3 regions of the Lysinibacillus sp. 1 U-2021 genome follow, and region 1 is predicted to be linked to each of the others. Evidence: riboswitches for the same ligand, from Rfam matches in the RefSeq annotation. Region 1 holds a riboswitch; each other region holds the start of a gene.
The links. A riboswitch is a leader RNA that binds a small molecule or an ion and turns the genes downstream of it on or off. The one in region 1 is predicted to bind cobalamin.
Positions count from the first base shown of each region.

Region 2: another riboswitch for cobalamin. It lies ahead of QH639_RS21735 (ABC transporter substrate-binding protein); the one in region 1 lies ahead of QH639_RS25135 (ABC transporter substrate-binding protein).
Region 3: another riboswitch for cobalamin. It lies ahead of paoD (molybdenum cofactor insertion chaperone PaoD); the one in region 1 lies ahead of QH639_RS25135 (ABC transporter substrate-binding protein).

Region 1 is NZ_CP123966.1:4,750,958-4,763,474, reverse strand. It holds gene QH639_RS25185 (hypothetical protein) at 1-437, shown strand, start outside; gene QH639_RS25180 (sce7726 family protein) at 701-1,279, shown strand; gene QH639_RS25175 (beta family protein) at 1,251-2,348, opposite strand; gene QH639_RS25170 (hypothetical protein) at 2,940-3,215, shown strand; gene yidC (membrane protein insertase YidC) at 3,240-3,872, shown strand; gene QH639_RS25160 (YwiB family protein) at 4,029-4,460, shown strand; gene argS (arginine--tRNA ligase) at 4,460-6,127, shown strand; gene QH639_RS25150 (MerR family transcriptional regulator) at 6,360-6,749, shown strand; partial or broken gene QH639_RS25145 (class I adenylate-forming enzyme family protein) at 6,742-8,244, shown strand; gene QH639_RS25140 (acyl-CoA dehydrogenase family protein) at 8,246-9,913, shown strand; cobalamin riboswitch at 9,971-10,153, shown strand; gene QH639_RS25135 (ABC transporter substrate-binding protein) at 10,291-11,259, shown strand; gene QH639_RS25130 (FecCD family ABC transporter permease) at 11,256-12,257, shown strand; gene QH639_RS25125 (adenosylcobinamide amidohydrolase) at 12,254-12,517, shown strand, end outside.
Region 2 is NZ_CP123966.1:4,094,245-4,106,761, reverse strand. It holds gene QH639_RS21745 (hypothetical protein) at 1-75, shown strand, start outside; gene QH639_RS21740 (elongation factor G) at 223-2,160, opposite strand; cobalamin riboswitch at 2,343-2,529, shown strand; gene QH639_RS21735 (ABC transporter substrate-binding protein) at 2,693-3,685, shown strand; gene QH639_RS21730 (precorrin-3B methylase) at 3,737-4,414, shown strand; gene QH639_RS21725 (S9 family peptidase) at 4,485-6,473, shown strand; gene QH639_RS21720 (class I SAM-dependent rRNA methyltransferase) at 6,652-7,848, opposite strand; gene QH639_RS21715 (alpha/beta hydrolase) at 7,911-8,828, opposite strand; gene QH639_RS21710 (dihydrofolate reductase) at 8,989-9,465, shown strand; gene trhA (PAQR family membrane homeostasis protein TrhA) at 9,509-10,144, opposite strand; gene QH639_RS21700 (DegV family protein) at 10,420-11,262, shown strand; gene QH639_RS21695 (GDSL-type esterase/lipase family protein) at 11,664-12,517, shown strand, end outside.
Region 3 is NZ_CP123966.1:2,872,988-2,880,597, reverse strand. It holds gene QH639_RS14790 (hypothetical protein) at 1-171, shown strand, start outside; gene QH639_RS14785 (hypothetical protein) at 198-509, shown strand; gene QH639_RS14780 (hypothetical protein) at 780-1,070, shown strand; cobalamin riboswitch at 1,261-1,486, shown strand; partial or broken gene paoD (molybdenum cofactor insertion chaperone PaoD) at 1,447-1,722, shown strand; gene QH639_RS14775 (LysR substrate-binding domain-containing protein) at 1,701-2,111, shown strand; gene QH639_RS14770 (HEPN domain-containing protein) at 2,593-3,174, opposite strand; gene QH639_RS14765 (hypothetical protein) at 3,603-3,809, opposite strand; gene QH639_RS14760 (hypothetical protein) at 3,956-4,786, opposite strand; gene QH639_RS14755 (LEM-3-like GIY-YIG domain-containing protein) at 5,283-6,056, shown strand; gene QH639_RS14750 (acyltransferase family protein) at 6,606-7,610, shown strand, end outside.

The DNA of each region.
Region 1 (12,517 bases):
GAGGATTTATAACTTGGCTAGGCGTGAAGGTAACAATAGAAAATTCTAATAGAATCCGTGAACTAGATGCTATTCCAAGTAAAATAGAAAAGATTAATAAATTTCACACTTCAATAAATGGTTTATTAAAAATAATGTTTGTGAATTCAAATGGTGCGAGTAGAGCTTTTTTGTCTGCTAATAATGTATTGAAATACATAGAGGAGCATGCATTGATTACCGAAACGATAACGATTAATGAAACTGTATACACAGAATTCATTGGGTTGGTGAGTTACGCACAAGTCGTCATGTACGAAAATACAGGTTCCAAAGATAGCTACGATACATATAGTAATTTTCAAGAAAGATTGAAATCAATGATAGATGATTTAAACAAAACATTAGAAAGAGAGGCAATAACTTTTACTCAATTTTATTTTAATTTCAAAAAGTAAACATCCTAGATAGGGTGTTTTTTAATTTTACAAAGCAACTAGCATAATGGGGTGATGCCATTGATAGTATGTAAATTAAAAACAGATTATAAAAAAATAATGAGTTGCAACAACAAAAATTATGGCCACTTCTTATTTTTTCATATTTGTCAGTAGCTAGTTCATAAAATAATTTAAAAGGGATATTGAATTTTTAATTGAAAAGTTAACTATATGACGTATTGTGTTAATATATTACGGGATAACTGAAAGGTGATATTAATATGATAAAGCTAAAAGATAATGATATAAGAGACGTTTTATTAAACGATTTATATACAAAACACTCCAATGATACTAATACTAAGATTGTTAACGAAATGGGCGTGTTACATGGTCAGTCAAGGGTCGATGTGGCAGTTATAAATGGAGTATTACATGGGTATGAAATTAAAAGTGAAAGTGACAACTTATTAAGACTACCAAGTCAAATCAAAGATTATAATTTGGTTTTTGAAAGAATGACTATCGTTGTTCAAAGGAAATATTTGGAGGAAGTTAGAAGTATGATTCCAAGATGGTGGGGCATTATCTTAGTCACTAGCCAAAATAATAACATTAATTTAAGAGTTTTAAGGAAAGGAAAGAAAAATCCAACCTTAGATCCTTTTGCTTTAAGTAGCTTATTGTGGAAGGATGAGGCGTTGGAGATTTTAAAAAAGCGAGACTTACAAAAAGGTTATTTAAGTAAGCCTCGAAAGGTTATATATCAAAAAATGTCAGAATCATTAAGCGTTGCAGAAATAAAATATTTTGTCAATGAGCAGTTAAAATCTAGGGAAGACTGGCGATATCTCGAGTAACAAGGGATAGGTGATGGTTAATCCCAGCAGTTACCCAAGTTTCTAAATTACCATTAGTGGCACGAGTTTGATGTGCACAATTTTCAATTTCCTTGTCACCGAATGAGAAAGTACTTCCACGATAACATTGATGCTGAATAATGTCCTGGCAAATAGAAGTCATTTGTAAAAAGCCATTATTTTTTACACCAACACCTCGGAAAATATAAAACTTATCAGAATAAGTATATCTAATTCCTGCAGCAACATTAATTAATCGAGGGTCTAAATCAACAAAATCAGGATGAGTGATATTGTAATCACTAAATGAAGGAAAACGGCCTAATGAAAGTGTTAATAATTTTTCATAAACACGCCATTCAGTTCTTGGTATACTCCCATTTTTCCCTGTTGGTATTTGTTGCAGCGTTTTAGGGTAAGCAGTACTAGCGAGTGTTAGTGTTCGCCATTCTGAGATTAATGGGAATTGAGCTAATAAAAGAATTAGATTACCAACATGAGCTTTTTCTTGTGTTGGTAATATTTGTTTGTAATCTAAAATGAGATCAACATCTTTTGGACTGATTTTATAGGTAGCCAATAAATCATTAATAGTTTTAGGTAAGGATGTTAAATCTGATAATTCTTCTTCTTGTAAACGTATACAGATACCCCTTTTATATTTAGCACTTACTCTGAGAATCGCATCATAAAATGATTGATATCGGTATAAACCTGTTACAGGAATCACAGGTACTCCATTTGACTCAATACTATCTATTACGAACTCCACTGGATGTTGACCTGATTGTACAGTTTCTTCAGAAGAATCAAGATTTTCATAAATTGTATCAACGTCTACAAATACGGGGCTATCTTGGTTCCATGTAGATTTTACTTGGCTACCTACATTTTGAAGATGCTGATCTAATGTTTTACTAAGTACCCCTTTTTTATGATCAAATGGTATAGGCTGAATTTCTAACAATGGTGTCATATACTTTTTTAATGTTGGGTCAAGCTTTTCTAATGCAGTTCTTTCGCCTCTTTTCCATTTTAGTATAGGTACATAATGTTTGTGATTGAACATATTAACAATCCTCCTAGATAATTGATTTGTATCTAAGAAGCTAATCTAAGGTGATTAGATAGTAATACGACTATAATCCTTAAAGGTTTCAAATTTTTGTAGATTATGTAGAAATATGTCCTGATCTGTTATCTTTGTCTCATAAATGAATTAGAAGATACATAGGTTTATCTTATGCTCCGATTGAATTTATGAAGCTAAATAAAAAGATTGAAGCAGTTAGCCCCAATCTTAATAACTCACACATTCCTATACACACGCTCGCCAAGTTTTAATTAGCCCCACTCAGCCCCAAAACAAAGCAATACTATGCAGTAATTTGCATTATACAAAGCGGAGTTAGTTTCTAAAAACATTGTTAAATCAATGGTTAATCAGTTTATCATGATTACCTTGCAACCATACCATAATAGGCTGGGTAAAATAAATAAGATTGGTTGAATGGGGTTTAGCTATGAGCTAGCCCCATTTTATATTTTTGAAATGAAGAATGAACCTTAGCATAAAATTGAAACTTATTTTACTTTGAAGCGTAAATAAGTTAGGTAAAATGTATGTTTCTTCAATTTTAATAAAGGGAGGAGGGGTATTATGATTTGGTCACTTCTCATGAATGATTTATTTATTTTTGTCAGTACAATGGAATACTTTTGGCTATTAGCATCTTTGGTTTTAACTGTATTAAGTGTTCATTTGCATCTGTATCTCGTCAATAAAATAACCGTTCAAGATGTGAAGGACGAGGAGTTTGAAGTTGACTATACTATCACGAATACTTGGACTCCACCTATGCTAACGTGGTTTGTACTGTGTATTAGAATGTCCGAAGACAATGAGGAAGAAAGTGTATCTCCTAGTTTGATTTAAACTTTAAAACTAGGAGGACAACCATTGTTAACATTTTTAGCACAACCTATTATTAACCTCATTCATTTCATCCATTCTTTTACAGGTAGCTACGCACTTAGTGTCATTGGCATTACGATTGCAGTCAGATTAATTCTTATGCCGTTATTTATTCGTTCAGCTAAGCACCAAAAGCACTCAAAAGAATTAATGACGACCATTAAGCCTGAATTAGATGTGCTTACAGACAAATATAAGAAAAGTCAAAGCGAATCTGAAAAAAGAATGGTACAGCAACAAATCCAAGAGCTAACTTCAGATTCATTGAAAAGCTCTTTACTAGGTTGTTTACCAATCATTATTCAATTACCGATATTATTTTCACTGTACTACGCAATTAAGCTAGATTCAGTGATTGCCAGTGAAAATTTCCTTTGGATGAATTTAGGGACGATGGATATTGGGATTTCGATGATTGCTTGTTTGATTTATTTCATTCAAAGTTGTATAGCCCTAGAGAAAAGTCAACCTTTAAATATGAAGATAATGGTATTTATTAATCCAATCATGATCCTCATTTTTAGTCTGTTCAATCCAGCGATTATCCCGATCTATTGGACTGTCAGTGCTTTATTGTTAATAGTTCAACAATTCATTATAAAAAAATGGTATAGATAAAATAAAAACCTTTCTTTCCGTTATTGGGAGGAGAGGGTTTTTATTTTCTCGAATAAACTTGTTGAGGCGCTTTACATCACTTCTATCTTGAAAAACCATAAGTATTCATCCTATAATAAAAAGGTTATAGTAAAAGACTAAAAAGGGGCATCCGTTATGGCGAACGAAGTAAGATCGCAAGTGAACATAAAGCTCATTTCTACTATTCGTCCAAGTGATGGGGAGTCCGAAAGTTATGAAATGTGGCTCAAAGGGCAGCTACTTGAAAAGGCAGGAAGCTTGTATTTGAAATATGATGAGGTGCAGGAGGATAAAACCGTCCGCACAACGATGAAGTTAGGTCATGAGAAGGCACTAATTATGCGTGCTGGAGCGGTTAATATGCGATTACCGCTGAACATAATCGAACAACAAAAAGGGCATTATGAAAGTGAGTTCGGTTCTATGCCCCTCGTGATTGATACGAAAAATATGACGTTTACAAAACTGGCAACAAGCGGAGATTTCCATGTACAGTACGATTTACTAATGGGTGGGCAATCCGTTGGCAACTATACATTAGATATTACATTTACGGAGGTACAATGATGAACGCAGTAGAACAAGTACAACAGGCTATTAAAGCAGCGATCGTGCAGGCTGTTGAAAAAGCTGGTCTCGTTGAGGCTGGCACAGAATTATCGATTCACCTAGAAACACCAAAGGATAAAGCAAATGGTGACTATGCAACAAACATTGCGATGCAATTAACGAAGTTAGCTAAAAAGCCACCACGTGCTATCGCCGAAGCTATTTTAGAAAATCTTGATACAACAGGCACAGATATTGAAAAGATTGATATTGCTGGCCCAGGCTTCATGAATATCACAGTGCGTAAAGATTTCCTAACAGAGGTAGTGACACAGGTGCTTGAGCAAGGTAAGGACTATGGCCGCTCAAATGCTGGCGCTGGGGAAAAGATTCAAGTAGAGTTCGTTTCAGCAAATCCTACTGGAGATCTTCACCTAGGACATGCTCGTGGCGCTTCTGTTGGTGATTCCTTATGTAATGTGTTGGATATGGCTGGTTACAGTGTCTCTCGTGAATATTATATTAATGATGCAGGTAATCAAATTAATAACTTAGCTTATTCATTAGAAGCGCGTTATAAACAAGCATTAGGAATGGAAGCTGAAATGCCAGAAGACGGCTATCATGGGCAAGATATTATTGATATTGCAGGTAAATTAGCAAAAGAGCATGGTGATGCAATTTTAGCAAAATCAGATGATGAGCGTTTTGCCTTCTTCCGTCAGCACGGTTTAGCTTTAGAATTAGATAAATTAAAAACAGACCTAGCAAACTTCCGTGTAAATTTTGATGTCTGGTATTCTGAAACGTCACTATATGAAAACGGGAAAATCGAAGTAGCTTTAGATAAATTAAAAGCTAATGGACATGTGTTTGAAGAGGATGGTGCTACTTGGTTCCGCTCTACAACATTTGGTGATGATAAAGATCGTGTGCTAATTAAAAATGATGGGTCATTCACATATTTAACACCAGATATTGCTTACCACGAAGACAAAATTGTCCGTGGCTTCGATAAATTAATCAATATTTGGGGAGCTGATCATCACGGATATATTCCACGTATGAAAGCAGCGATTCAAGCACTTGGTTATGATCGAGATACGTTAGAAGTGGAAGTTATTCAAATGGTTCAGCTTTACAAAAACGGTGAAAAATTTAAAATGTCTAAGCGTACAGGGAATGCAGTAACAATGCGTGAGCTTGTAGAAGAGGTTGGCCTTGACGCAGTTCGTTACTTCTTTGTAAAAACAGCTGGCGATTCTCATATGGACTTTGATCTTGACCTTGCAGTATCACAATCTAATGAAAACCCTGTGTACTATGCACAATATGCACATGCACGTATTTCATCTATTTTACGTTCAGCAAATGAACAAGGCTTTGCTGCTACAACAGAACATCTCAATTTGTTAACAGCAGAAAAGGAAATTGATTTACTGAAAAAGATTGGTGATTTTCCGAAAGTGGTAGCGGAAGCAGCGAAACACCGCACACCGCACCGTATTGCAAACTATATTCAAGAAACAGCAGCTGCATTCCACAGCTTCTACAATGCAGAAAAAGTATTAGATGCTTCAAACAAAGAGTTAACAGAGGCTCGTTTAGCATTAATTACGGCTGTCCGCACAACAATTGCGAACGCACTACGCTTAATCGGCGTATCTGCACCTGAAAAAATGTAATTAAACTTTAGGCTCCTAACATGAAAAGTGTTAGGGGCTTTTTTTAATGGATAGAAGGCTGAAGATGAGAGATAAAGTTCCGAATGTGTTGGATAGAAGGTCAAAAGAAACGAATAAACCGTGGGAAATTAGCTGTCCCAAACTTTATTTTTCTGTTAATTCCGAAAATTTTGTTGAAGTTTACGTTAACGTCAATGGTATACTGTTGCCAATTAGGAAAGGGGAGATGGTTTTGAAGACGATTCAGGAGGTAGCAAAGGAGTTTAATGTGTCTACGCGGACAATTCGTTATTATGAGGAACTTGGACTTCTTTGCCCCCATCGTTCATCTACCAACCAACGAACCTTTTCAAAAAAAGAATTAGCGAAACTCAAGCTTATTTTCAGAGGCAAGCGGTACGGATTTTCGTTGGAGGAAATCAAAGAGATGGTTTTACTATTTGATTTTGATCGCTCAGGAATTCAGCAATTAGAGCGAACGGTTGAATACGGGGAACAAAAAATTCAAGAGATTGACAGTAAAATAGCTGAGCTGACGCAGATGAAGCGTGAGTTACAACAAATGCATGGCATGTTTAGCGAAAAATTAGCGACTTTAAAGGGAGAGATGCAAGATGAATAGTTCCAATTTATTAGCACGTAATGCCCGTAAGTATTCGAAAAATGAAGCCGTTATTTGTCATGGCAGAAGAGTAACCTACCAAGATTTAGATAGGCAGGTGACACGTTTTAGTCATGCTTTACTAGAGCAGGGAGTAAAGCAGGGGGATAAGGTTTTAATTTTTATGCCAAACGTTTTAGAGTTTGTTGTCAGTTACTTTGCTATTCAGCGTATTGGAGCGATCGTTGTGCCAGTCAATGCAAAGTTTACATTGCAAGAAGTAGAGTACGTGGCGCAGCATGCAGAGGCGAAGGCAATTGTCGTACATGAGGTTATTTTTGCAGTAGTTGAACAGCTAGCTGGTATTCCGTTGAAAATTAAAACAGGTCAAGAAAAAGTGGGATGGTATCAGTATGAATCAATGCTTCAAAATGCAAGTACACAAACGATTGATTGTCAGTTACAAGAGGATGACCCTTCCACGATTTTATATACATCTGGCACGACAGGAAAACCAAAGGGTGTGTTATTTAGCTACCGTAATATTTTAACAGTGGCGCAAATGATAGCTGTTGAAATGGAGGTAAAGCCTGAGAGCCGTATTTTGCTTATGATGCCATTAACACACTCTGCACCATTACATTTATTTTTAATGGCGGGTGTATTGGTAGGCTCAACAAATGTATAAACACCAACTTTTACACCCGATTTATTCATTGATTCCATTGAAAAGGAGAAAACAACACATTTCTTTGGAGCACCTGTTGCTTATTTATTAACGGCACAGCTGCCAAGGCTACATTCGGCAGATTTGTCTTCTATGAAATGGTGGGTCTATGGTGGAGCACCGTTATCTCAAAGTGAGGTTCGATTCATTCAGCAGGCATTCCGCACAAATAATTTGACTTGTGTATATGGATTAACAGAGGCAGGTCCAAGTGGTTCATTATTATTTGGCAAGGAGCATGAAGCAAAGGCAGGAAGTATTGGCCAGCGGGCGCCACTTGGTACAGAGTTGCGTATTGTGAATGACAGTGGAGAAGATGTAAATGTAGGCGAAGTGGGGGAAATTGTCTTATTAGGTGAGGGTAACATGCTTGGCTACTATAAGGATGAAGTAGCAACTAATGAAGCCTTTATTGACGGTTGGTTAAAAACAGGGGATCTAGCTCGCAAGGATAAAGATGGTTTTATTTGGATTGTAGATCGTAAAAAGGATGTCATTATTTCGGGTGGTGTCAATATTTATCCGAAAGAAATTGAAGATTGTTTATTGAGTTTTGAAGGGATATTCGAGGTTGCAGTAATTGGTGTACCACATCCGCAATGGGGGGAAACTGTAAAGGCTGTGTATTGTGCTAAACAAGATATTGATGAGGAAGCTTTGAAAGCTTATTTAGAGGAACATCTTGCAAAGTTTAAAATACCACGTATTTTTGAAAAAGTGGAAGCGCTCCCACGCAATGCATCAGGCAAAATATTAAAACAAAATTTGAAGGGGCAAGAGGTGAGATAGCATGAAAGTATTACAACAAGAAGCAATGCGTACTACGAACTTTTTTACGGAAGATGACACGCTTCAAAAAATAGTAGAAATGATGTTAGATAAAGAGTTTTTATCCTATGCCCAACGAGAGTTAGCAGATTTTGGTGAGCTATGTGCAGGTGATATTGATGCGAGGGCAAAACATACAGATCGACAGGGTGAGCCTCGCCTTCAAAGATATGATGCCTATGGTGAAGAGATATCGGAGGTTTGGGTTAATGATGGCTATAAAAAAACGATTGAAGAGACATATAATACTGGGATTGTAGGCTATGTACACAAGCATATTCCGCAGCTAGGCCACAAGGGGAATTATGTTTATAGCTTTGCACAAGGTTATTTGCTATCCCATGCAGAACCTGGTTTTTATTGTCCCGTAACATTGACGATGGCTACTGCCTATCTATTAGATCATTATGCAGATGAAGAGGTAAAGCAGCGTTTTTTACCACATGTTTGTGCAACAGGTGACACAGATTTATATGAAGGTGCGACCTTTTTAACAGAACGTCAAGGAGGCTCTGACGTTGGTGCAAATGTGGTGGAGGCGAGAAAGGATGGCACTGCGTATCGTCTATATGGTGAAAAATACTTTGCATCCAATGCGGGCATGTGTGGTGTAGCGATGGTATTGGCACGACTAGAAAGTGCACCAGCAGGTTCCAAAGGCTTAACGTTGTTTGCAGTTCCTTGGCGTAAAGAAGATGGAACAACAAATCATCTACGTATTCGCCGACTGAAAGATAAGCTAGGCGTTCGGGCAGTTCCCTCTGGTGAGGTAGAATTTGATGGTGCTCTTGCCTACGTTGTAGGGGAGCAAAATAAAGGGATTTATTATATGCTAGAAGCACTAAATCTCTCCAGAATTTGTAATGCAGTCGCTTCAATTGGTATTATGCGTCGCGGCTTCTTAGAGGCGAAACATTATGTAAGCAATCGACATGCATTTGGCAAGCCCTTAACACAATACCCTATGATTCAGGATACTTTAGGGAAATTTGCAGCTAAGTTGCACGTGGAAGTAGCGACAGTTTTTGATCTTATTCAATTATACGATAAAGTGACAAGTGGACAGGGCACACAGCAAGATCTTATTATGAATCGTTTATATATTGCCATTATGAAAAAGGAAACGGCAGAGCAAGCTGTTCACTATGCTAGTGAGGCAATTGAATTACATGGAGGTAATGGCTATATAGAAGACTTTGTAACGCCTCGCTTATTAAGAGATGCGCAAGTATTGACGGTGTGGGAGGGGACGGCTAATATTTTGGCCTTGGAACTCATTCGTTTAGTAGATAAGTTTCATGCCCATGAACTGTTTGTACAGGAGATGGAGGAACGATTAGACAAATTAGCTAACAGTTCATTAGTACAAATTGTTAAAGAACAATTGGCGAATATGTCTGTGAAACTTCAAATTTTTAGCGCTTTAGACGAAGCAACGAAAACTTTTGAAGCAAAAGGTGTGGCGGAAAAAATGGCGCACCTTTATGAAAGTGTCATAGCGGTTGAGTGGGCACATAAATTTGGTGGGAAATATGAAAAACTAGCGGACATTTATTTAGAGCAGACATGGTCATTAAGAGAAATGGGTGCACAAATGAAAACAGTTCAATACTTTTCTGAAATTGTATAATGGCCGGGGAGTCGTCTTGAATGGAGGCGACTTCTTTCATTTTCATGTATAATGAAATCAACTGAATATTATAAAGGTTCTTTACTTAAGTAAAGTGAAAAGGGAAATCGGTGTAATTCCGATGCGGTCCCGCCACTGTAAGTGTGAGTTTTTTCAAATGATGCCACTGAAGATTTCGGGAAGGCTTGAAAAATCGCAAGTAGCACTAGCCAGGAGACCTGCCTTTATAACGACATGACAACCTACGAGGATAGGGTGGTGGATTTTGTATCAGTTTTTTTGGTGCGATTTTGCCCCCTCATCGATCAAAGATGAGGGGTTTTATTTTGATGTAGAATAAAGCGAAATGTCGCACGGATCAACGAAGGAGGATTCACATGAAGAAATTTTGGAAAATAGGATTATCAGCATTTTTAGCAGTAGGCTTGCTAGCTGCTTGTGGGCAGGAAGCAAAAGATAACAAGCCATCTAACGAGCAGCAAACACAGCAAGAAACAGCCCAGGTGGATGAAGCAACATTCCCAATGACGATAACAGATGCCCTTGGTAAGGACATTACACTTGAAGCACCTCCTGAGAAAATTGTTTCACTTATTCCGAGTAATACGGAAATCCTTTTTGGACTAGGTTTAAATGATGAAATAGTTGGTGTTACGGACAACGACGATTATCCGCCAGAGGCAGCTGAGAAGGATAAGGTTGGCGGTATGGAATACGATATTGAAAAAATTATTGCCTTAAAACCAGATATCGTTTTTTCACACGAATCTAGCATGTCTCTTTCAGAAGAGGCTATTGCACAGCTTGAATCAGCAGGTTTGAAAGTATTTGTTGTAAAAAATGCACAAGACTTTAATGAAACATATACAACAATTGAGCAACTGGGACGTGCTACAGGGAAATTACCAGAGGCAGAAAAAATTGTCGCGAATATGAAGGCAAAAGTAGAAGAAGTTTTGTCTAAAGTCAAGGATGTTGAACCCAAAAAAGTGTTAGTTGAAGCATCAGATGAGCCAGATATTTATACAGCTGGCAATGGTACATTTATGAACGCGATGCTTGAAATGATTAATGCAGAGAATGTAGCTGTAGATGGCGATAATTGGTATAAAATTGATGCAGAACAAATTATCGCAAAAAATCCAGATGTCATCGTGGTGACATATCATTATGTACCAGATATTTTAACGAAAATACCAAAACGTGCGGGCTTTGATACGATTAATGCCGTAAAAAATAATGCGATTGTGCAGGTAGATGAAAGTACGACAAGTCGTCAAGGGCCACGTTTAGCTGAAGGTCTAGAAGAATTAGCAAAAGCAATCTATCCTGAGGTATTTAAGTGAAAAAAATAGCACTAGCCTATACATTAACATGTACGCTTCTTCTTATTAGCATCTGGTGTGGCGTAGCGATAGGCTCGGTTCATATTCCATTAGAAGTATTGTGGAATAAGGCGGTTGATGAAACAGCCGCCAATATCTTTTGGAAAATTCGTTTGCCTCGCGTGTTATTAGCGGGACTAGTAGGCGCATCTCTAGCTATTGCTGGAGCAGCTTTCCAAGGTTTATTAAAAAATCCATTAGCTGATCCATATACACTAGGGGTTTCATCAGGGGCTTCTGTTGGTGCTGTTTTAACGATCTTTTTTAGTATTTCTATACCTGTTGTCGGTTTGTATGCGCTGCCAACCTTTAGTATGATTGGTGCTATCATTACGATGGTAGTTGTTATGAGCTTTGCTAGACTCGTAGACCGCTCATTAAAAATGGAAACGTTGATATTAACAGGTGTTATTTTTAGTTCATTTTTAGGTTCCCTCATTTCATTAATGATTGCCTTATCTGGTGAAGAATTACGTCAGGTAATAGGCTGGCTACTTGGTTCTGTTTCGATGCGTGGTTGGCCATATGTCCAAATGATCATTCCATTTGTGATTGTAGGTTCAATAATGTTATGGACACAAAGACGAGAATTAAATGTCTTGTTGTATGGTGAAGAGCGAGCAAAACATTTAGGTGTTAATGTAAAGCGCAGTAAATATTTGATATTAGCAGGTGGCTCCATGCTAACTGGAGCAGCTGTAGCAGTTTCTGGCACAATTGGCTTTGTAGGGTTAGTGGTGCCGCATATGACAAGGATGATTTGGGGTTCTGATCATCGCCACTTATTACCATTATCTTTTTTCAATGGTGCAACATTACTCATTATTTGTGACTTAGTAGCACGAACAATCATTGTGCCAAGAGAGCTACCAATTGGTGTCATTACGGCATTTATTGGAGCACCTGTTTTCTCCTATATTTTTTATAAGCAGCGAAGAAGCAAGGGGGTACGGGCATGATTGTTGTTGAACATCTATCAGGTGGCTATGAAGATGTACCAATCGTCAGGGACATTAGTTTTACTGTTGAAAAAGGAAAAATTCTTGGCATTCTAGGGCCGAATGGTAGCGGGAAATCCACATTATTAAAAGTAATGAGTGGTATTTTACCAGCTACTGCTGGAACCGTTTCGATTGATGGACAAAATATTCTTTCTTATCATGCTCGTGCTTTGGCAAAAAAAATGGCTGTATTACCACAGCTTCATGCAAATGCTTTC
Region 2 (12,517 bases), 660 kb from region 1:
AAGCATGACTATGTAATAGTTGAACCCGCATATTTGTTGGACAATCCAACAAAGAAAGCTGTCGGTGCACTATAAAAACAAGCCCTCCATTTTTTGGAGGGCTTGTAATATCTTATGGCAGGGTAGAGATATATTGATGCCCAAGCAAGAAATACCCGCGCTAGAGCGATGGATACCCGCGGAAGCCGAGGAAATACCCGAAGCGAGCAGGCTCATCCCATCCTACAGGCAATGCATGGCTGCCTGTGCTTCTTGCCATGGAACCGAATATCCTTTGCCCTTAGCACAAAAGATACTAGAGGAACTATACTCAGGGTCGGCATTTCTATCGTAGCCAAACTGTGCAATCACATCCTCTGTATTATGGCACACATCATAGCCATCAAATTGGAGTGTGAGTGCACCTTTCCCATTTGTATAGGCGGCAAAGGTTGTACTGTAGCTCATTAAAGTGGCAACAGGTGCACGACCTGTTAGGATAACATCCGTTTCGGATAAAATCGGGTCATCGAACGTGCCAGCTGCTTGCTGAATATCAGTCATCATACGACCGATAAAGTCATTTGAAGCTTTCATTTTAAAGCGATAATAGGGTTCAAGTAGGACATTTTGTGCCTGCTCCAGCCCCTGACGCAGGGCACGGAAACTGGCTTCACGGAAATCTCCCCCCGATGTATGTTCATTGTGCCCGCGACCTGTTAGAAGTGTAAAATGAATATCTGTTACAGGGAAGCCTGTCAGTAGCCCATGATGGTCACGCTCAAACAGATGCTTTTCAACAAGGCGCTGATTGCCTACAGATAAATGATCGGCATGACAGGCATTGGTGAAGGTATTACCTGTTCCACGTGGATTTGGCTCCATTAATAAATGAACTTCTGCATAATGCTTGAGGGGCTCGAAATGACCATAGCCCGTTACGGTCGTCGCAATGGTTTCCATGTATAAAATTTGCGGCTCACCAAAGGAGACAGCTAATGAAAAACGCGTCATTAATACCTCTGTCAGGACCTCCAATTGAATGGCACCCATAATATGCACATGGATTTCCTGAAATTTTTCCTGCCAGACCACACGCAAGGACGGCTCTTCTGCTTCGAGTAACCGGAAAATCTGTAGCACTTCCTTGATATGCTGATCACCCTCATATTGAACCTTTGCCTGTAAGGTTGGGACAAGCTCATAGGGCTGTGATAGCATCGTTGTACCGATTCGATCCCCAATGTTTGCCTGGCTCAGTCCTTTGACAGCGAAAATTTCTCCTGCCTCTACCTGTTGAACGGTCTCAAAGCGACTGCCGTTATAAAGGCGAATTTCGGTCACTTTTTCTGTTACTTCGTCAAATGAAAATTCATCTCGTACATGCAACGAGCCTTTGGTTGCCTTCATAAAGGTTAAACGCTGGTGCCCATCATGACGAATCTTAAAAACCTCGCCCTCAAACGGGGCATCCTTGTCAAAATGGGAAGCCGTTAACAGCGGGAGCTGGTCAAGAAATTCCTGAATGCCCTCATCCTTTAAGGCCGAGCCAGCAAAGCAAGGGAAGGCACCTTCATTTTTAATCATTTCCTTTAATTGAGCAAGACACTGTTCATGCTCCAATGACTCATTTAGAAAGGCATCAAGCAATTTTTCGTCGCGCTCCGCCAGCCATTCCATAATATTATTTGATACATAGTCTGCTCGAAGTGGCTCATCGATGAACAATACATGCTGAGAACAATCTTTGCGAAGCTGTCTGATGACAGCCTCCATATTGGCACCCTCACGATCCATTTTATTGATAAAGAAGAAGGTAGGGACATGGTATTGACGTAAAAGTTGCCACACTGTTTCTGTATGGCCCTGTATCCCTTCGACAGCGCTAATGATAATAATGGCATAATCCATCACACGAATAGCACGCTCCATCTCAGGGGAGAAATCGACATGCCCTGGCGTATCAATCAATGTGTATGTATCATCGCCAATATTTATGCGCCCTTGCTCGGCAAATATCGTAATGCCTCGTCTGCGCTCTAGCTCATGATGATCAAGAAAGGTATCCTGATGATCAACTCGCCCCCGTGCTTGAATACTATTTGTATGAAAAAGCACTTGCTCAGAGAAGGTCGTTTTTCCTGCATCCACGTGCGCAAGTACACCGATCGTTTTGTACATAAGAAATCCTCGTTTCTATAGAATGCTATCTTTTTATTGTAACAGAATACTAGCTTCTATATTTCTTGTAAAATAGTTCGTCTTTATGTCAAAATAGTGCTAATATAATGATGATTATACTTTTAGTGTCATACTACTGATTGCGCGATAAATTTTCTTCTGCTAGTCTATCAATAGTATTGACCATTATAGAACGTATTGGTGCAAATGGCATTTGTCATTTGCTTAAAAGGGAAATCGGTGCAATTCCGATGCTGTCCCGCAACTGTAAATGGGGAGTCTATACAGCATGCCACTGTAGTGAAACTATGGGAAGGCGTATAGATGATGAACCTAAGCCAGGATACCTGCCAGTATGTATTTTTTGACTAAGAACCACGAGGATGGGGATAGTGATGAAGGTAATGATACCGTTATTTCACTATGCTACTCTCTTGGCGACAAGAGGGTTTTTTTATGCCCTTCCAACTACCTTAGTAGTAAAGAAGTCTCTGATTTCTTTCTATATTTTAACAGCAAAGGAGAAAAGGACATGAAGAAATGGAAAAGTATATGGCTGATGATGATCATTGCCTTGGTCGCTGTTTTAGGGGCTTGTAACGCAAAGGACAAAACGGAATCAGCTGCACAAGGTGAAAAGGTTGAGCCATCTGAGGCGGCAGCAGAAGTAACCATTGAAAATAATGACACAACTCAAACATATACGGAAGCACCAACAAAAGCGATTAGCTTAAATCAACATGTGACAGAAATCATGCTTGCACTTGGTTTAGAGGATTCTATGGTAGGGACAGCTTACTTAGATGATAAAATCTATGAACCACTGCAAGAGGCATACGATAAGGTCCCTGTTCTTTCCGATCAATACCCAACGAAGGAGCAAGTCATCGATGCCGAGGCAGATTTCCTATATGCTGGCTGGAAAAGTGGCTTTGGCGAAAAGGGTGTAGGCACACCAGAAGAGCTTGAAGAATTAGGCATCCATACGTATTTACATACGGCTTCCAACATGACAAAGCCAACAATAGAAGATATTTTCACTGATATTCGCAATATCGCGAAGATTTTCCGTATTGAGGATCGTGGCGAAGCTTTAATTGAGCAAATGACGAAAGATGTAGAGGCAGTACAAGCTAAATTACCAAAAGATAGCGAAAAATTACGTGTTCTTGTGTTTGATAGCGGTGAAAAGGATGTATTTACAGCTGGTCAAAACTTTATGAATGAGCTTGTGACAATCGCGGGTGGACAAAATATCTTTGGTGATGTGGAATCTAGCTGGACAACTGTGTCGAAGGAAGATGCAGTAGACCGCAACCCAGAGGTAGTTGTCGTGATTGATTACGGTGAAACAACGGCAGACCAAAAGATCCAATTCTTAAAAAATGATCCAGCCTTAAAGGAGATGGAAGCGGTCAAAAATGAGCGCTTTGTCATCCTGCCACTTTCAGCAGCGTCTGAAGGAGTTCGTGCGGCAGAGGCCATTGAAATTTTAGCAAAGGGCTTCTATCCTGAAAACTTTTAATCCATTCGAGCTAGCGTTTTGCTAGCTCCTTTTTTATAAGGAGCGATAAAAATGAACGCATTTCAAAAAAATGTACCAGATCAAACATTTGAAACACTGAACGGTCATGGTGAGTTTACCCGTCTAGCCGTTAGCCCTGGCATTATTAATAAGCATTATACTCCTGCACAATTCCAAAAAATAGCCGAAATTGCTGGCGAAAAGGGGGCGATAAAATATTCTGCTTCCTATAGTATACTCGTATCCATACCAACGTGCGATGCCACGGAAGCGGTGCAAGCCTTACAGGAAGCAGGTCTTTATGTTGCTCCCTCTGGTTCAATCATAGCCATGAAGGCCTGCGATTTTTGTGATGGGGAGAAAATGGAGGCTGCTCCGATAACCGAACAGCTCTATCATGCCATAGAGGGGATGAAGGTACCTGCAAGAGTGCGTGTCAATATTAATGGCTGTGCATCAGCTTGCTACAATGCAGTCTATGATGATATTGGACTCGTTTACCAACAAGAAAGCTTTGATGTCTATTTAGGGGCAGTACCAATGGGAGCAAAGGCACAGGCTGGCACGTTATTCGCTAAGAGGGTAGACGTCACACAAATTGAAGATTTTTTACTGCACCTGATAAACCTTTATAAGGAGCATGCTCGCCCAAATGAGCCCTTTTATAAATTTTATCGCAGAACAAAGTCAGCAGAATATTGGGAACTAGTGAAAAATTCAATTCAATAGAGGAATATTACTTAGGGTGTCGAAGTATTGTAGTAAGGCACAGAAAATTACAATACAAAGGAGCAAGAACATGACATCGAAACAAGGGATTCAACCAGAAGATCTTTATCACTTAAAATCAGTAGCAGATCCACAGCTTTCACCAGATGGGACAGAGGTAGTTTATGTAGAGACTCGTATGGACGAGAAGAAAAATGACTATATATCGAATTTGTTTTACATAAACTTGAAGGACAAAACACCACAGCAATGGACATTTGGTGAAGATAGAACGAGTTCCCCTGTTTGGTCACCAGATGGCAGTCAAATTGCATTTTTGTCAACGAGAACAGGTAAGTCGCAAATTTATGTTCTTTCGAAAACAGGTGGAGAGGCAAAACAGGTGACACATTGTAAAAATGGAGCGACCTCCCCTGTCTGGTCACCATGTGGCAAGAAAATTGCTTTTTCAGTCGTGCTAGGGAAAGATGAAACCATCCTAGATAAAGCGGAGGATGAGAAGAAAAAGGATAAAGAACTAAAGCCACTAGAAATCGAGAAAATGAAACACAAATCGGATGCTGGTGGATTTATGGATATGGAGCAGTTTACCCATATTGCCATTGTCAATGTGGCATCAGGAGAGCTAGAACAAGTGACAGAAGGCAAAGAGTACTGCCATCTAGGTACTTGGTCGCCAGATGGCAAATACCTTACGTACTTAGCAAATAAAGTGGAGGATTTAGATTTCTCATTTAATGTGGATATCTATTTATTGGAGTTAGAAACGAAACAGAGTCACAAGCTAACAGAAGGTTCGGGTGCTTATTACCAAACGGCTTGGTCTCCGAATAGTCGCTATCTTTCTTTTGTAGGTGGAGAACGTGAATTTGAAAATGCCACACAAGCAAAGCTTTGGATGTATGACATGGAGCAAAAACTACTAAACTGTGTAACAAGTGAATTTGATGCGCCTGTTGGTGATTATGTCATCGGTGATTTCCTGCAAGGTGTAGCGTCACCACGAGTGCAATGGATGAATGATAATCATAGCTTCTACTTCCAAGTCACAGATCACGGCAATGCGGCGATTTATTACGGAAATGTAGATGGCGAAATTTACCCAGCTATCCATGATGATCAATATGTCTATGGCTTCTCACTTGATGCGCAAAACGATCAGGCTATTGCGGCTATTAGCACAACGACCAATCCAGGCGATCTGTTTTATGTGAACCTAAAAACGGGTGACAAAGAACAGTTGACGTCCATTAATGAAGATTTTTTAAAAACCAAAACATTAGCTGTTCCAGAGAGTATCGAATTTGAAGGTGCTGAAGGCTGGAAGGTCAACGGCTGGATTATGAAGCCAGTTGGCTATGAAGCAGGGAAGAAGTATCCTCTCATTCTTGAAATCCATGGTGGTCCGCATGCAATGTATGGCAATACCTACTTTAATGAATTCCAAATCCTTGCTGCACAAGGCTTTGCAGTGCTTTATACGAATCCGCGTGGTAGTCATGGCTATGGCCAAAAATTTGTGGATGCAGTACGTGGCGATTATGGTGGTAATGATTATGCGGACTTAATGGCAGCGGTAGACTACGCTCTGGAGCACTATGATTTTATTGATCAAGATCGTCTAGGTGTAACTGGTGGAAGCTACGGTGGTTTTATGACCAACTGGATTGTGGGCCATACAAATCGCTTTAAAGCAGCTGTGACGCAGCGCTCCATTTCGAACTGGATTAGCTTTGCTGGTGTCAGTGATATCGGCTATTATTTTACAGACTGGCAAATTCAAGCAGGACTCGATGATATAGAGAAGCTATGGCATCATTCGCCACTGAAGTATGTAGACAAAGTGGAGACACCATTATTGATTTTACATGGTGAAAAAGACTATCGTTGTCCAATTGAGCAGGCAGAGCAATTGTTTATCGCCTTAAAATATCGTAAAAAACAAACAAAATTCGTGCGTTTCCCTGAGGCGAATCATGAACTTTCAAGAAGTGGAAAGCCTACATTACGAATTAATCGACTTGAATATATCCGTGATTGGTTTGTGAAATATCTATAATCGGGTGGCCTAAGAAGAGAACATCTTCTTAGGCTACTTTTAATAGAAGGGCTCTGTTTGATTGTTTATAACGTTTCAATCTTTTGGAACCTTTATTGTAGAGGTACCGAACCTCCTTAGGTAGAATCAACTTTTCCTTACATAAAAAGAATCACACCTTGGTGTGATTCTCGATTGGTTAGTCGATTTTCTGGATGAACACGACCTTCAGATAATTAAATTCAGGGTATTCACGTGGTACACGGAAATCCTTCGGTAAACCGTATTCCTCGACAATTTTATAGCGTGTACGAGTCTCTTTAAAGGCTTGGTCAATAAAGCCTTTGAACTTTTTCATGCCAAAGCTGGCATTATTTGTGGAAGCCACAATGATGCCGTTTTTAGCGGTAATGGCAATCGTGTCCTTTAGTAATTTAGGGTAGTCCTTTGCCGTTGAAAAGGTCATTTGCTTCGTACGTGCAAAGCTAGGTGGGTCTAATACGACAAGGTCAAACTGTAAAGCATGGCGCTGTGCATATTTAAAATAATGGAAGACATCCATGACTTTTATATCCTGTGCCTCATAATCAATATGATTGACACTAAATTGCTCAATCGTTTTGGCTAGACTGCGCTTTGCCACATCTACACTCGTTGTCTTGATGGCTCCTCCTAGAGCGGCTGCCACAGAAAATGCTCCTGTATAGGAAAATGTATTCAGCATGTCTGTGTTGTTGGCATAACGCTCTCGAATAGCCAATCGTACCTCACGTTGATCGAGGAAAATCCCTGTCATGGCGCCATCGTTTAAATGCACCGCATAGGTCATACCATTTTCCTTCACCATGATAGGAAATTCTCCTGGCGTGCCCATTACAAAATCATCTTGCTCGATATATTGTCCTTTACTATCAAAGCGTTTTTTCTCATAAATCGCTTGGTAGTCTACTGTCTCAGCAAGCGCCTCATACACCACTTCTTTAAATGAGTAAATGCCCCCACTATACCAGCTTACCATGTAGTAGCTGTTAAAAAAATCAATCGTAAGTCCGCCGATGCCATCTCCTTCACCATTAAACACACGAAAGGCTGTTGTGTTTTCATTGCTAAAAAATGCAGCACGATTGTCGATGGCTTTTTTGAATTTTTTTTTAAAAAAAGCTTTATCAATTGTTTCATTCGCATCGGTCGTTAGCACCCAGCCAATCCCTTTGTTTTGGATGCCGTAGTAACCTGTTCCAATAAAACGGTTATGATGATCCATGAGTCTGAGGAGTGTTCCTTGCTCAGCAGGTAAACGTCGTGCATCAACCGCATCTTTTGAAATAAGTGGGAAGCCTTTTTTTAATTGATCAGAAAAGGGCTGTTGTATTTGTAGAGCTATTGTTTGTGTCATAGTGTCATCCTTTAAAAAACGTTTTGCTCTATTATCGCACTGTTTGCGCGGGATAGCCAAACTTATTTCAGGAATTGCGCAATTTTTGTCACGGTTTCAATCGTTGCTTCTTCAAAATAATTCATTTTACTGAAATAACTATGGATTAAACCTGGCATTGTAATATGTTCCACTACCACACCAGCAGCCTTTAACTTTTGTGCATAGCTTAGACCCTCATCAAAGAGAACATCTGCCTCTGCAGCTATAATGAATGTTTTCGGCATGTTACGGACTTCCTCTAGCTGAAGTGGGGACACAAGTGGATTTGTGAAGTTTGCTTCCTCTGTATAGTGATGAGAGAACCACTGCATGGCTTGTGTATCTAAGCCGTAATCTTCACCATATGCCAGATAAGATACTGTTGAAAAATCGACATTTGTGACAGGATAGATGAGTGTTTGAGCGTGTAACGATGGTCCCTCGAGTGCAGTAGCTAAGTATGCAACCACAGTAGCCAAATTTCCGCCAGCACTGTCCCCAGCAACTGATAATCGACTTGCATCGCCACCTAAGGATTCCATATGATCGTGCACCCATACTAAGCTATCATAGGCATCATGTAAGGGTGTTGGGAAAGGATATTCAGGTGCTAAGCGGTAATCCACTGATACCACAATCGCCTGTGCCTGGTCTGCTAATAACTGGCAGCCTGCATCGACAGATTCTAGATTGCCATAGACCCAGCCTCCCCCATGATAAAAAACAATAACAGGTAATGTTTTACCGAGAACAGGCGTATAAAGCCGAACTGTAATTTGTTCGCCATCTCGCACTGTAATTTTGTGATCCTCCATGGATGCTAGCTTCGGTTTGTGTGCAGATTGCCATTGTGTAACCGTCCGCATGGCTCTCGCTTCCTGAGGTGAAACTTTGTAATAAGGTGTACCAGTACGCTGAGCTTCTAGATATTGAACAGCTTCTTTTCTTAAAGTTATCATCTTCATCATTCCTTTATTGAGAGGTTTGTTATTCCTATTATAAACTATTCATATAATTTTACTAGGATTTAGGTGTAACAAATGTTTATTTATTTAAAAATAGGTGAAACAAGCGCATTATGTTTATAATAAAAGGGACGAAAGTATTTGGAGGGACAGTATGATTTCTTTAATTGTGGCACATGATGACAATTACGTCATCGGATATAACAATGGGATGCCTTGGCATTTACCTGGGGATCTGCAGTATTTTAAACAAAAAACAATGGGCAAGCCTATGATTATGGGACGTAAAACATTTGAATCCATCGGTCGACCACTTCCAGGGCGACGCAACATCGTCATTACACGAGACGAGAACTATCAGGCAGAAGGCATTGAAATTGTCACTAGCTTGGAAGGTGCTTTAGCGCTAGCTGGAGATGTACCTGAGGTGATGATTATTGGCGGCGAGCAAATTTTCCGTTTAGTGATGGAGATGGCTGATCGCTTGTATATCACAAAAATTAATCATGCCTTTCAGGGTGACACCTATTTCCCGAGCTATGAGCAAGATTTTGTTCAAGTCTCTTCAGAGGAGCCTGAAACAGCACCAGAAGGTTATACATTCCAATATCAAATTTTTGAACGTAAATAAACGAAAAAGCAATCGCTCCCTTCACAATGAGCGATTGCTTTTATTATAGATAAAAATAAACACACGCATACATGGAGGCACAGCCAGCTAGCACAAAGAGATGCCAGATTGCATGGTTAAAGGGCAGAGAGCGCCATGCATAAAAGATGGCTCCAATCGTATAGAATAGCCCACCTGCTAGCAGTAAAGCAAAGCCATGTAAACCTAAATACAGATAAACGGGCTTAATGGCAAATATAATTAACCAGCCCATGCCAATATAAAAAATTAATGAAAGTACTTCAAAGCGATTAATAAAGAAACATTTAAACAATACACCAAGCACAGCCAATGACCAAATAATACATAGTAGCGTCAATCCAAGGGAACCACCAACGGCAATTAATAAAAACGGCGTATAGGTGCCGGCAATTAAAATATAAATGGACGAATGGTCCAAAATAGCGAAAAAGTGTTTATATTTTTCTGGCATACTGTGTAGTAATGTAGACATTAAAAACAGAATGATGACAGACGCACCGAAAATGCTGAAGGTTGTAATATGTAGGGCATTTCCTGTTTGTACGGCTGCTAACAGTAGAACAACCAGTGCTGGAATACTAGCAATGAAACCAATACCGTGTGTTATGGCATTCCACAGCTCTTCCCTCCATGATTTATAGTCAAATGAATCAACCATTTGAAACACTCCTTTCGTTCGTACATTTACTATACCCCAATAATTTATAGATGAACATTTACATTTGTCATATAGTTCATATCAAAAATGTCATAAGCCTGTCATATTCTTTGAGGGGCATTGATAGACAAGAGGTAGGTGAAAACGCTATAGTATCCAAGGTAGCGTTTACATGCTAGCTAGGACAGAGCTTTGCCTAATGACAAATGTCATGTTTACATAATGATTCATTAGTCTATATAATAAATTTTAATGAAGTAAAAGGATGTGTCGAAGTGAGACGAATTCATATAGTAACGGACTCAACTTGTGATTTAACAAAAGAAGAAGTAGCACAACATGGCATACATATCGTGCCTTTAACGATTCAAATTGATGGTCAAACATATACAGATGGAGTGGACTTAGAGCCACCATCTTTTTTAGGCTTAATGAAAAATGCAAAAAATTTACCGAAAAGTTCACAACCAGCACCAGGTAAATTTAAGGAATTATATGATGAGCTCGGTAAAGATGGCGATCAAATTATCTCCATCCATATGACTGGTGGTATGAGTGGCACAGTAGAATCAGCTCGTCAAGCAGCTCAAATGACAGATGCCGATGTGACAGTCATTGACTCACGCTTTATCGCGATTGGTTTAGCTATCCAACTACGAGAGGCCATCCGCATGCGAGATGAAGGCGCCACTGTGGAGGACATCGTGACACGTTTAGAAAAGGTACGAGACAATACACATTTATACGTTATTGTAGACACGCTCGAAAACTTAATCAAAGGCGGTCGAATTGGTAAAGGCACAGGCTTTATCGGTTCCCTCCTAAACATCAAAGTCATTGCCAACCTTGAAGGTGGCGTATACAATCCTGTGTCAAAGGTACGTAGTCATAAACAAGTAGTCAATTTTTTATTTAAACAATTCCAAGCAGATACAGCTGGAAAAACAGTTAAGGCAGTCGGCATTTCCCATGCAGATGGCCTAGTAACGATGGGCAACCCATTAAAAGCGCTGATCGAAGAAACTGGCTTTAACGATGTTGAAATTGCCTTTACATCTCCAATCATCTCGACACATACAGGTCCAGGAGCAATTGGTTTTATTTATTTTGCAGAATAACAGGAAGGAGCTACTACATAAGTAAATGTAGTGGCTTTTTTATTATGCGTGGATCTCCTAGCAGGATGAGCGGATTATTCAAAGATGAGCAGTTTTTGTTTAGCTGTGATCAGTTTTCCACTAACTATGAGCGTGAGCGGCTTCAATTAAATAGTAATCGTGTTGAACAGTAGCTTCAATCAAACAGTGATCACGTTGCCACCAAAAATAAATCAGACATCCTACTAATTATCATCCCTTCTGCATAAAGGCACACTGTATAAACACACATTTTTCCATACATACACCTGAGGAAATTTGGCAAGCACACAAAATTATGGAGAACTAAGGGGAAGTCACTTTTCATGGCGGCATGAACTATTCTATAATAGAAGTAATAGAAAGGGATGGAAGGTGGTCAAATGGACATTTGGCGATTTATGTTGTCATGTTTGACCGTCTTTGTACTAAGTGGTTGTGCAATATCAATCGATGAACCGAATCCGCAAGCAGAACCTGAAGGTGAGCAAGCAGGAACGGAGCAAGATATACCGCAGGATGAGCAACAAACAGAAGATGAGGAAAAAACATCTAAGAATATGTTGACGCAAATTTTTGAACATTTTTTTGAGCCATCAGCAGAGGATTTATCGCAAATTGATGAAGAACAAGCAAAGCAACTACATTACTTGGCACTGGGAGATTCGTTGACAGATGGTGTCGGTGATGAGTATAGTCAAGACGGTTATGTTGGAAGATTAGCAGATTCATTGCTCGCATGGCCTTCGATTTCGGATGTAGAGGTTGATAATCGGGGCAAACGTGGCAGACGCAGCGATCAGCTACTAAAATTAGTGAAAAAAGGGCATTATGATGAGGAGCTGCAAGAAGCACAGCTAATTTCCTTAACAATGGGTGGCAATGATGTCATGAAGGTCGTCAGGCAGGATTTATTTAACCTGAAACGTGATGCTTTTGATAAGGAATTACTGGCATACAAGGAACGTTACAGCAAAATCGTAGAAGGCATTCGTGCTAAAAATCCGACAGTGCCCTTATTACTCATTGGTTTTTACAATCCATTTTCGATTGTAACCAATGAGGCGAATGAATTTGATACGATTATCACAGAATGGAATAATGTGATAGAGGAAGTAGCCAGCAAGGATTCCAATGCTTGTTACGTATCAGTAGAAGATTTGTTTGATTCAAATGAAGAGCTCGTCTATCATACAGACTTTTTCCACCCGAATGCAAAGGGGTATGAAAAAATGAC
Region 3 (7,610 bases), 1.9 Mb from region 1:
AGAGAAGATGTACTTACCTGTGATAGTTTTATTCAGAATTTTTCTAGTGAAAATACTATAATCACTTCCATTGCACATTATAAAATTATAGAGAGAATATTAGTTACTGAGGATAATTTAATCTTAATAGTCGAGCCCTATTCATATAATTCTCACAATAATCCATTGTAAAATAATTGATAAGGAGATAATATAAGATGCCTAAATATGAAGTTGATTTAGATGTAACATTTATTAATGGAAAAGAAAAATCAAAACATTCATTTGAACTAGAAGAATTAGAGATATCACGAGCAACCAAGTTATGGATAACGAATAAATCTGCAAAAGAATCAGAGTTCATTGAAACCGTAAAACTAAATTTCGATATTGATAAAAATACAAATACAACTACATATTATGAATTTTCAACTTCTATTCCTACTACAATTATAACTTCATTTATCTATTATGTAGAAAGAATAGATAGTGAAGGGGATACAGTAGTATTCAACTCACATGATTTATAGATAAAGAGGGGATAATTTCCCTCTTTTTTATTTAGCTTATTGCTGTCAAATAGGGGGGATTTTGTCCATTTATTTATATGAAGAATAAGCTAAAAATCTAAGAATACAAAATAGAATGTTTCGCCTTGTGTGGAGAATAAAATATTCGAAACTACTATTAAATTAAAAGTTTATACTTGGAATATTATTGATAATTATATAAAGTATAAAAGGTCAGAGATGGTTAAATTATCTGTGATAAAATGGATTTAAATGAGAGGGGTAATATGAATGGTTTTATGTAAATCATGTGACAGAGAGATTGATAAAGGGGAAGCAATCAACGTATATGAGCGTGGGACTTATTGTGGAGGATCAGAAGAGGATTATTCAGATGAAGTAGTATGTGTAAAATGCGTCAATGAACATGATGAAGATGCACCTTATGCATATTGTATTTTCTGTGGGGAAGAAGCAGCATTTCATAAAAAAGATTTGCATCTCATCTATGACGAGACAGCTTTTGCATGTAAAGAACATAAAGATGAAGAATACGACGAATACGCTGCGGACGATGAATAAATAAAAAAATCAATTGGCAGCATTGAAGAGAGTGTTACACTCTCTTTTTTTATTGTTAAAATGTTGAAACAGAAAAGTAAGTTGCTGAATTGACTGAAATTGACTTTGAAAATTGACTCCTTTACAATAGATATTAGTAATCAATTAGGATAGTGTCTGAGTACATAAACCTTATGGTATAATAATAAAAACGGAATAATAGGATAGAGGTACAAATTAGATTTTTTAATTTGTTTAAAAGGGAAGATCGGTGTGAATCCGACGCTGTCCCGCAACTGTAAATGGGAGCACATTTCAAAAGGCCACTGTTACGGATCTTTTTCCGGCCTCAGCCAGCGCTCAGATCGATACCGATACGGCGGTCATTTTGCTGTGCCATGATCTCAACCGGGAGCTGCCAGTGTTGCAGGCCGCGCGAGAAGCAAAACCCTTTTATCTCGGCGCATTGGGCAGCCATCGAACCCACACGTTACGTCTGCAAAAGCTCCACGAGCTGGGATGGTCCAGGGAGGAGACAGCGCAAATCCGGGCCCCCGTCGGGATATTCCCCAAAGCCCGGGATGCGCATACTCTGGCACTCTCCGTGCTGGCAGAAATCGCCTCTGTACGTCTCCATCAGGAGGAGGATTCATGCCTGCCCCCGTCGTCCTGATCCTTGCGGCCGGGCGTGGAAAGCGCTTTCTCGCCTCCGAGGGAAATACCCATAAGTGTATCGGCTGGCGTCAGTCCCCGGAGGTTGCGCCTTATCGCTGGCCATTTGAAGAAAACGGGAGAACTTTCGACCTTGCGATTGAACCGCAGATTACGACTAATGATCTGCGTCTGATGTTGAGGCTGGTTCTTGCCGGCGGAGGAATAACAATTGCCACTCAGGAAACTTTCAGGCCATATATTGAAAGCGGTAAGCTTGTATCGCTGCTTGATGACTTTCTTCCACAATTTCCGGGCTTCTATCTGTATTTCCCACAGCGTCGCAATATTGCACCAAAGCTCCGCACCCTGATTGACTACGTCAAAGAATGGCGGCAGCAATTGGTTTAAATAGCTGCACCTGCACTGCCTGATGTCAGAACAGTATTTTGATGAATTGCCAAGGTTACAATGGCACAAATGCGGCACAGGAGGAAACGTGGTGTATTTAAATATGGGGTAACTCTTTGATTTTAATGGTGCCGATAATAGGAGTCGAACCTACGACCTTCGCATTACGAATTATAAGAATCCGCTTCTAATTCAAAGCATTACCCCATCAACACTGCGCTCACACGTCCCACCACATCAAAACATGTAAAGCCTTGCAAGCCATTGCGAGGCCTTATGTGTCTCAGTTTTGTCCCACCTTGTATTACGACTTGCATAGCCAATGAAGATAAACGTGACGACAAACGGCGCAGCAGTCTTCTTTTCCTTCATACTTTCCCCACCCAGCATGCATACCTTTATGCTATAACTGAAGTTTATGTCTGTTATGAGCGAGAAACGGGCATGATTAAGCAATACGATAAAAAACTCTCCTTTCAACTTATTTAATATTTAAAGATGCCAACACATGCTTTTCTGTTGCAACTGCAATTTCATATATCACTTCCATATTTTCAAAATTTTCCTTGTAACTAAGTTCTTCAGATGCATAACCTGTATGAGCAATTTTATGTCTAGTTTTCAGCACTTTATTTAGCACATTCAGAGCCATCTGAGAATCCGCTGTACCCAATGTCCACGTCTTAGATGTTTTTTTTACACCAAAAGCTTTGTCAAACAACGAGTCGACATTCGCTGCGCTAGGCGTATTGAACTGTTTAAGCAGGTCATCAATGCGACTTTGAGCAATTGAATTAATTGAAGGGTTATCGCTATCTTTTTTCAATGCATCAAAACAATACAGTACGAGATCTTTATTAAACTCTTGCCAACTTGCAACTAAATGAACTATGTATGATTGATAAAGATATTCTTTTTTTTGATTAATTGAATACACTGAATCCGGTTCATTCAAGTCTAGCTTATCTAGATCGTGCTCAATCCTTTGTATGATAGCTAACTTTTTAAGCTTCCGGGAAAAGAGTTGTGCATGAGTTTTTCTTAAACTTATTTTGTTCATCATTGATAACCTTCAATGTTTTAGTCCACAATCGTATGGTTAAGATATCAGTCAGTGAATTTTTGCGTTTTATCTTCTAACGTTACTGTAACACAGTTACTCATAAACGTTATCTGGAATCTATTTGTTAAAGATATGTCTATTAGTTTGGCAAAAGGAGCTACATAGCTGCCATCAACTCCACTTTATCAGCTTAGCCTTTTACTGCCGTTGCCGTGAACTGCTCCCCTTAAATTAAGATATCGCGATGATAGAAAATCCGCTTATGACTCGCAGCGGACAGCATAAATGGCAATCAGGTCTGCTGTTAGAGAACAGCGGAAGTCTGGGATGCATTTTTACATCGTGTTGTCTTGAGTCATGGGAAGTAGATCATTTTCAGTGGATGTTCAAGGGCTGGTAAATGATCCATTCCCAATTTTCAACAGGACCTACCAAGATGCACAAACTTTATATACAACCCATTTTTGAGAATTATCATCATACTCTACCCACCCACCAGTTACTTTACGAAGCTTAATGCCTTGAGTATACGCAGCACGAAGTATGGCCCCTTCTGGGATGGATAATGGATATTTATCGGGTGTTTTAATAAATTCTGTGATGAAGGAATTAGGAAAATTAAACTTTGTAATCATAGGATCCTCAACTGATTATTAGTATTTAACATCTAGCACTGCTCTTTATTAAGTAGTATTTAGTATTTGGGCACGAAGCTGCTCCGTATCAGGTTTAGCTGTCTGTTATGAGCGAGGAAGCGACTGTATTAGTGGCATGCACATAGTCACCATTGTTGCATAATTGTTGATTCTTTATGAGGAAAAGATGGATCAGTCAAAAGAGGGCGGATTGTACCAATCCAGTCCTCCATCGGTATTTTTTTCAGTTCCATCAATTCGTACAATGCAGCTCCCATACCTTGTGTCCTAACTTTGCTTGGGGTTACCTGGTTAAAATAGAATGTATGCTGGTCTTCTATTATCGCAAGACCTGAAACATCGAGCTCATAAATCTCTTGTAAAACGACTATTTGCTCGAAAGTGGCATTGTTTTTGGTGAAGTCATGATTTATCAATGGAAGTATTGAGCGTATATCTTCAAATATAAACGCCCGTAATATACATAACTGGCTATACGTTAATCTATTCGCAATTGCGACAATTCTGTTAGTCTGATCTTTTGATATTTTCTTATTGAAGCAAAGATTCGCAAACAGATAGCCAAGATAGAGCGCTTTCTTTTCTTCATGGGAATTTTTTGACGCCATCAAACAACCTTCGAATACTTCCTCAGCAATGCTCCTTTCCTCATCAAAGAATCCGTCATCGCGTGGTTTATGACCTTCTTCCAGCAATTCATTTATACGATCAATAGAGATACGTGCTGATAAGCCAATTCTAATATCTTCCCTCTGAGATAAAGCCCGGCTTGCAACTTCAGTGATGGTCTGTGCAATGACGACTCCAATCGCCCCTCCCGCTGCTGCCGTCAAAGGGCCATTGGCTAAAATTCCAGCCCCTCCACCAACCGCTGCTCCCGTTATTTCGGCAATTTTCTTAATACCGGTGAGCCATTTTGCTTTGTCCATCTCAACATCCCTATCCGTTAATGACATGTATCACCCCATCATAACGATGGGCGAGTATACGTGCCAACAAAAAATTAGGGATTAAACTGCTAGAGATAACCTCTTTTCACTACTCAATAATTAATCCAGTACGAACTTATAATGTCTGCTTTTGGCACATAGCAGACCTAGAGACACTGGCGTAAAGCCATGGAGGATCGGTGGGAGGAGGTAAAAATCCTCTCATGCAAAAAATACGCAAAATCGATAACAGCTGGAAATCATTCAATACTCGCACTATCGGAAGTTCACCAGCCAGTCGTAGCACGTTCTTGCATACGACGTGGCTACGGGTTTCGAGACCGACCCGATCATCAAACGAAACATAAAATTAGCTCACATTATGAGGAAAGGTATCTTTTTGCGCTATGTAAATTCAAAGGGTTAGCCTCATTTTCCCGATGGCTTTCTCAACACTACTAGTTGTGAGCCCTTGCAATGTTCATTAATATACGTCTCACAAATAATTCACAGATATTGCAAAATGGATATTACTGAGTTTCCTTCTGGAGTAATTGAACACCTTGGCTGGTATGTATACCGATTGATTGATCCTAGGGACGGAAGCACCTTCTATGTAGGGAAAGGCAAAGGTAACCGCGTATTTGCCCATATGCGCGGTGAAGTGGCAGCGGCTGATGATGACGAGTTACTGAGCAACAAGCTAAAGCAAATCAGAGAAATAAGATTAGCGGGACTTGAAGTTATCCATGTCATCCATCGACATGGAATGACTGATGAAAAGACGGCGTACGAAGTTGAAGCAGCACTTAATGATGCCTACCCTGGGTTAACGAATATCATGAATGGTGCTGGCAGCAATGAATTCGGCGCCGCGCATGTCAAAGAATTGATAGCAACATATCAACCCGAAACCATAACATTTCATCATAAAGCATTAATGATTTCCGTTAACAGAAGTGCAAAGGATTCAGAGCTTTATGATGCGGTTCGATTTAGCTGGCGCATCAATGCCTCGCGCGCCAGTCAAGCAGAAGTCATTCTTGCCACTGTAAGGGGTATCGTTCGAGGGGTTTTTATTGCTGATAAATGGCTCAAATCAACACGTGAAAATTTCCCTACGATGAAATACTGGGACGAGGATCCTGACTTTGAGGCAACACAAAGTTCTCGCTATGGTTTTGAAGGTCGAGAAGCCCCACCTGAAATAGCAAATCTTTATCTTGGGAAAAAAATACCAGATGAATTAAGAAAAAAAGGAGCTATGTCCCCGGTCCGTTACTCACCTAATTTTTGAGTATTCAATTGATAAGATTAAACCGCAGCACGTTATTGCATACAACGTGTCTGCGTTTTCAACTCCGCCGCCCCCCCAATCATGATTGGACAGCACTTGCAAAAAAAAGAAATTAGTATTCTCAGCAGGACACCGGTCAGATAGTGCGGCAGATCAATGTCTGGTGAATATTGATGACCGCTGCCCGCTGATTCTATTGCCGAAACTGTGCGGGAAAAGATGTGGCAAGATATTGTTGGTAAAAAATTCTCAGTGACTTTATGCCAGCAAATCAGTTTGCCTGGCATCCAGTATCGTGTGCGGTGGATAATGTCAAAAAACATGGGGAGTCGATTAAACAGGTATAATCGTTAAAAACCTTCAAACTCCAGGCAAAACCCTATTTCATAGAACATGTACTTTCATCTGGTATACATGAACGAATTATGACTGCGTTAGTAAAATTACCCTGGTTAAATTACAGGCAGAGATATATGTTCCAGTCCAGTGCTTTTTCGTTTACAATATTTATCTTTCATTATCACTTGACTTTATTAAAAGAGGTTCGTTGTGACGAATGTTTTTGGGAAGAGAATATATACCCTGGATGTTCTGAGAGGATTTGCCGCACTTTCCGTTGTGTTATGGCATTGGCAACATTTTTTTATGAAAAAGAATGCTGCATCTGACATAATCATAAACCGCCAACCTTTTTATGAATTTTTTTCCGTCTTTTATCATTACGGTTTATATGCTGTCGAATTGTTTTTTATGATTTCTGGATTCATATTTTTTTATCTATACGCTGACAATATACACAGCAATAAAACCTCAGCAAAAACTTTTATAGTTAACCGTGTCAGTAGATTATATCCACTTTATATATTTACATTTGCTGTCGTGGCAATATTGCAAATTATTTTCTTTAAAAGTCATAATTATTTTTTTGTTTATCCTATGAATGACATTTACCATGCCATTCTGAATTTATTGATGATTCAATCATGGGGATTTGAGCGAGGTTGGTCCTTCAACGCCCCGACATGGTCCGTGTCGATTGAAGTACTTATGTACATGATATTTTTTATATTATGCAAGTTCACATCAAAAACAACATTCATATCAATTTTAATAGTTGCATTATCGTACTACTTTTTCAAAATTAACAATCCCATAATGATCGGCGCATTCTCTTTCTTTATTGGTGGTCTGACCTATAAAATTACGATTGCGGCCATAAAAAATATTAGCGCAAAGTTATTTTTTATTTTTGCTTGTTTTTTTCTATTGATCTCATGGGGAGTTATCTTTACCCTGCAAGTAGCAGATATATTCTCAATTATCTTATTCGGATTTACCTCCATAATTTTTTTCCTTGTATCAATTAGCGCAATACGAAACGATTTTGGGAAAAAAATTGAATGGTTGGGTGATATCAGTTATTCATCTTATCTTTTACATTTTCCTTTGCAAATCATTGTTGTTTATTTAGCTGACAAGATTGGCTATGGACGCGATCTTTTTTACAGCCCCAAGGTATTCATTTTATTCATGCTTACATTAATGGCAATTAGC